Linked DNA regions of Saccharicrinis fermentans DSM 9555 = JCM 21142. The protein of the gene in region 2 binds, or shares a complex with, the protein of the main gene of each other region. Links are inferred from orthologs where the notes say so. Each region holds a gene or a part of one and is shown on either strand. Other genes may lie near its edges.

Region 1 (2,829 bases), 1.7 Mb from region 2 along the record:
AATCAAGATATAAGGATTCTCCAACTCGGCGGCCATTTTTTCGGTGTTGGTAACAAAGTAAGGAGAGATATATCCTCTATCGAACTGCATACCCTCAACTACTTCAACAGTCGTTTCGATACCTTTTGCTTCTTCAACAGTGATGACACCTTCTTGACCTACTTTTTTCATTGCCTCAGCAATCAAATGACCAATCTCGGCATCGTTGTTAGCTGAAATTTTAGCCACTTGCTCTATTTTCTCAATGTGGTCACCAATTTCTTGCGACTGAGCAGCAATGCTTTCTTTAACAGCTTTAACAGCTTTATCGATTCCCGCTTTTAGTTCCATAGGATTGGCACCAGCGGTTACGTTTTTCAATCCTACACCTACGATGGATTGTGCTAAAACGGTAGCTGTAGTTGTTCCATCACCAGCATTGTCAGCTGTTTTTGAGGCCACTTCCTTCACCATTTGGGCACCCATATTGGCATAAGGGTCTTTTAACTCTATTTCTTTAGCTACAGTAACACCATCTTTGGTGATTGCTGGAGCACCGAATTTTTTGTCGATAATTACATTTCTTCCCTTAGGTCCTAAGGTTACTTTTACTGCATTTGCAAGCTGGTCGATTCCGTCTTTTAAAAGGTCGCGAGCTTCAATATTGAACTTAATTTCTTTAGCCATCTTGTTTTAAGCTTTAACTGTTACTTAATTATTTAATGAATAATACGTCTGATTGAGAAATTAAAAGATAATCCGTACCGTCAACATTTAATTCTGTTCCGGCATATTTACCGTAAAGAACAACATCGCCTACGGCTACTTCCATCTTCTCATCTGCTTTTTCAGCACCTACTAAAACTACCTCACCTTGTAGAGGCTTTTCTTTAGCCGAATCAGGAATAATGATTCCACTTGCTGTTTTTGTTTCTGCCGCCTGAGGCTTAACCAAAATTTTTCCGGCTAGAATCTTTCCTTGTACTTGTGACATATTTTAAATGATTTAAAAGTTAAACTGTTTTTATTGCGAGTTGTGTTTTCCATAAACTGTGCCAAGTGAGTTTTGAGCCTATTTTGCAGTTTCATGCTGACATTATTTCATAATCACCCTGACAAGGGCTGACAGGATATGTAGGTAGTGACATTTTAACGCGGCATATGTGTTGTTTCTTCGTTATGAAAACATGGAGGATCACAACAGAATAAAAAATACTAGATGAAGTTTATTGTTATTGAGGGAGGAAATGGAGTGCCATCGTATTTGCTATGGCAAGTAAAAAAAAAGTGTCGGCATATTTTTATATGCCGACACTTAAATATTTTAAAAGCGAATACTGTCTTACTCTTCAGAACCGCTATTTTCGTCTGTGCTTGCATCAGTACCTGCGGCAGGAAAGCTAGGTAATTCTGATTGTACTGGAGCCAATTGATTTAGTTTCTCATCAAGCTCAGTATCGCCGGAAGCAACACCTGGTTTTTCAATAACCGATACTGCTATCAATGACAAAACCAAAAGTCCACCTGCTAAATACCAAGTTGCTTTTCCTAAAAAGTCGGTAGTTTTTCTTACTCCCATAATTTGGTTTGATGCAGAAAAGTTGGAAGCTAAACCACCCCCTTTAGAATCTTGAACCAAAACAATAAGTATTAATAATATACTTACAACAATTACTAGTACAGATACAACTGGATACATATCTTATTATTATTTAATTTTTAATTTTCTTTTAACTCTTTAATTCGACGTGCAAAGTAAACACTTTTTTCAGGATATTTCAAGCGTAATTTTTCGAAAATTGCAATCGCTTTGTTTTTGTGTCCCTGTTTGATATGTATTTTCGCCAATGTTTCTGTTAAAATGTCATCCTGTGTGTGGGTGCTTTTCTCGGCCAGATCTACTTCTTTGGGTTTTTTGGCCGGGTCAGGAACTATTTGTGGATTGGAATTTAAGAAGTTGTCAATTAATTCCATCCCTTTGTTTTTGCGCTCAGGTTCTTCGGTTTTTTTAGGTGGGGATGAGTAATGCATGATGTGTAACCAATCTGAAAAAGAGCGGTTGTCTTCTGAATGAACGTCTTTGACTTCTTCTATACTCGGTAAGGTATAGCCCGATGAAGAGGACATCTCATAGTCCAATAGGTCAGCCGCAGGTAGAACAATGTCTTGAACTTCGTTTTTTTCTTCGGCTGGTACCTTTTGCTTTGCTGCAAAATTATAGATGGTTCCATCGTCATCCGAAAAATCATCGGATGCATTTAGGTAATTATCGGTAAGGGTTAGTGATGATTGTTTGTCTTTAGAGTGTTCCTCGGCTTCTTTAGAGCTGTCATGTTCTACGACCTCCGGAATCATTTTATTTTCTACTGTTTCTGCTTGTTTTGTTTCCGAAACGGTTTGGCCAATTGCATTGATTAGCTGAAATAGCTTGCTTCGGTCGGGAATATAAGCCGCCGAATTTTTCAATTCACTGTTGTATTTTATATTATCCAGCTTGTGAAGGTTTTTTAACCAAAGCATCCTGCCAATTTGAAAAAAAGGATACTCATCAATAATTTCCTTGATTCCTCGAAGGGTATCTTTGTTCAAGGATTCCGGTTGTTTTAATATGTCACCAAACTGTGTTTTGTTCATGTTCTAATGCTATCATTCGGTTATCACTGTCTATTTGAATATGACAGGATGGATTTAGCAAGAAAATTTAATTCAACCATAGGAGAACCAAGAATCTTATGGTATATAGTCTTTGCAAGAAAACTCCAAATACTGCGTTATTCTCATTTTTGAAACAGTCATTTACCATCAGTAAACTCCTTGGTTTCAAAAATATCGAAAGCCTTGTCTTTGAAG
Region 2 (2,808 bases):
TTGTTTAGCCATAATATATTACCTTTTTTTTAATTTTCAGACTGCAAAGTTAATATTTCTTCGACAAATTTAAAACTAGAAAGTATATCTGCCTCACTTTTTCCCACTGCAACAGTGTGTTCGAAGTGAGCTGATATCTTTTTATCGATCGTCCTGATGGTCCAACCGTCGTTTTCCTGAACAATATTACGCTTACCTAAATTAATCATTGGCTCAATGGCTATGACCATTCCTGGCTTCAATAAGGTACCATTACCTCTTCTACCATAATTAGGTACTTCAGGTGCTTCATGAAGGTTTCTTCCAACCCCATGTCCTACCATTTCGCGCACCACCGAATAACCTCTGGCTTCACTATGTCGCTGCACTGCATTTCCAATATCGCCCAAGCGCTTACCGGCCACTGCATTTTCAATTCCTTTATAAAGTGCTTCTTTGGTAGTCAACAACAAATCTCTTTTTTCTTGACTTACTTCGCCCACCTCGAAAGTATAGGCCGAATCACCATAAAATTCGTTTTTCAATACGCCACAATCCACCGAAACAATATCACCATTTTCCAATGGCTTATTATTAGGTATTCCATGTACTACTTGTTCATTCACCGAAGTACAAAGGGTATTGGGAAATCCCTGGTAATCTAAAAAACCAGGGATACCACCATTATCCCTAATAAATTCCTCGGCCACTCTATCCAGTTCCAGGGTAGTAACACCGGGTTTGATAATTTTAGCTACCTCACCAAGTGTTTTAGCTACTAACATGTTACTTTGTCGAAGTAACTCAATTTCCTCGTCTGTTTTAAGATATATCATTTTAAGAACGACCTCTCATTAATTAGTAAACAGCAGGTCCACCACCAGTTCTACCTTTAATTCTTCCTGATTTCATCAATCCGTCGTAGTGACGCATCAACAAGTGACTCTCTATTTGTTGTAATGTATCCAGCACAACACCCACAAGAATCAACAGAGAAGTACCTCCATAAAACTGAGCAAACATCCTATCCACACCTGCAATCATTGCAAAAGCAGGTAATATTGCCACCAAAGCTAAGAACACCGATCCTGGCAGCGTGATTTTAGACATAACTGAATCCAGAAAATCAACGGTTTTTTTTCCTGGTTTCACACCGGGAATAAAACCGCCATTTCTTTTCATGTCCTCTGCCATCTGCGTTGGATTGATTGTAATAGCTGTATAAAAGTATGTAAAGGCAATGATTAAAAAGGCAAATGTAACATTATACCCAATTCCGGTAAAATCGGCAAACATCGATGTAAACCAACTATTACCACCATCTCCTACATATCCGGCCAATGTAATAGGCACAAACATAATTGCCTGAGCAAAAATGATAGGCATTACACCAGCAGCATTCACTTTCAAAGGTATGTATTGACGAACTCCGCCGTATTGCTTATTTCCGACAATACGCTTAGCGTACTGCACGGGAATACGACGTGTTCCCTGTACCAACAAAATTGTTCCTGCAAACACAAAGAAAAGAACTACAATCTCAATCAACAACATCACCAAACCGCCTCCTTCTTCAAGACGAGATACGAATTCTGCTACAGCAGCAAATGGCAGTCTGGCAATAATACCGATCATAATAATCAGTGATATACCATTACCAATTCCTTTTTCTGTAATACGCTCTCCTAACCACATTACAAACATAGTACCTGCTGTAAGTATGACAATTGATGTAATTCTAAACATCAATCCATTAGAAGAAACGGCTACATCAGGAAGGTTAGCCAAATAAGCTGGTGATTGAAACAATAGTATGATAACTGTAAGATAACGTGTAATCTGGTTAATCTTACGTCTACCGCTTTCGCCCTCACGCTGTAGCCTTTGAAAATAAGGAACAGCGATTCCTAGAAGTTGAATAACAATAGATGCAGATATGTAAGGCATAATACCTAAGCCAAATATAGATGCATTAGAGAATGCACCTCCTGAGAACATATCTAACAGTCCCATAACGCCTTCAGCAGTTTGGTCTTTTAATGCACTTAATTGAGTTGGATCAATACCCGGCAATACAATAAAAGAACCTAAACGGTAAACCAATACCAGTCCTATTGTTGTAAGAATACGAGATTTAAGATCCTCAATTTTCCAAATGTTGCGAATTGTTTCGATCAGTTTCATTGTGATTTACAGTTTAACAACGGTTCCTTGAGCCGCTTCGATTGCGCTCACCGCTGATTTAGAAAAGGCATGAGCTTTCACTTCAATTTTGGCAGTAATATTTCCGTTACCAAGAATCTTCACCCGGTCATTCTTGCTGATAAATCCGGCTTCGCGAAGAACGTCCACGTCAATTACAGACAAATTGTTCTTTTCGGCAAGTTGTTGTAACAAGTCAATATTTATTGCCTTGTAGTCCACCCTGTTGATGTTTTTAAACCCGAATTTAGGAACACGTCTCTGTAAAGGCATTTGACCACCCTCGAAACCAATTTTTCTTGAATAACCAGATCTGGACTTGGCACCCTTATGTCCACGAGTGGATGTACCACCATGGCCAGAACCTTGTCCTCTACCAATTCTTTTTCTTGTTTTGGTAGAACCTTCTGCAGGTTTTAAATTACTTAAGTCCATATCTAAATTTAACTTAATTCGTTATCAATTATTTTTCTATACTAACCAGGTGTCTCACCTTTTCAACCATACCAAGAATTTGAGGTGTTGCCTCAAATTCTTTGGTTGCATTAATTTTTGTTAGTCCAAGAGCCGTCAAAGTTCTTTTTTGACGTTCGGTAGAACCGATTTTACTCTTAACTTGAGTTACTT

What was found.
Region 1: the proteins of secY (region 2) and secG are in contact, whole or in part, in a crystal structure (PDB 5AWW), measured with the Thermus thermophilus proteins. The link is inferred for Saccharicrinis fermentans DSM 9555 = JCM 21142 from one-to-one orthologs. Residues at the interface, in WP_096411648.1 of Thermus thermophilus: Leu14, Gln16, Arg17, Phe20, Ile34, Pro35, Pro37, Ile72, Arg108, Arg109, Asn112, Gln113, Arg116, Ile117, Ile120, Pro145, Gly146, Trp147, Phe152, Phe155, Val156, Val159, Thr160, Val162, Ala163, Gly164, Ala166, Leu167, Trp170, Glu173; in WP_223903268.1 of Thermus thermophilus: Tyr5, Ile9, Tyr12, Leu13, Ala16, Leu19, Val20, Val23, Leu24, Gln26, Glu27, Pro28, Gln30, Gly31, Ala32, Asp34, Leu35, Met36, Gly37, Gly38, Ser39, Ala40, Asp41, Leu42, Phe43, Ala45, Arg46, Val48, Tyr53, Thr56.

The regions. Positions count from the first base shown.
Region 1 is NZ_KI912107.1:5,359,700-5,362,528, forward strand. It holds secG (preprotein translocase subunit SecG), read right to left. Parts: upstream 1,679-2,829; coding sequence 1,322-1,678; downstream 1-1,321. Other genes in the region: groL (chaperonin GroEL), read right to left, coding at 1-666; CYTFE_RS0122055 (co-chaperone GroES), read right to left, coding at 695-973; CYTFE_RS0122065 (tetratricopeptide repeat protein), read right to left, coding at 1,699-2,613. UniProt on the Bacillus subtilis protein: Involved in protein export. Participates in an early event of protein translocation.
Region 2 is NZ_KI912107.1:3,681,445-3,684,252, forward strand. It holds secY (preprotein translocase subunit SecY), read right to left. Parts: upstream 2,164-2,808; coding sequence 838-2,163; downstream 1-837. Other genes in the region: infA (translation initiation factor IF-1), read right to left, coding at 1-12; map (type I methionyl aminopeptidase), read right to left, coding at 30-815; rplO (50S ribosomal protein L15), read right to left, coding at 2,170-2,616; rpmD (50S ribosomal protein L30), read right to left, coding at 2,645-2,808. UniProt on the Bacillus subtilis protein: The central subunit of the protein translocation channel SecYEG. Consists of two halves formed by TMs 1-5 and 6-10.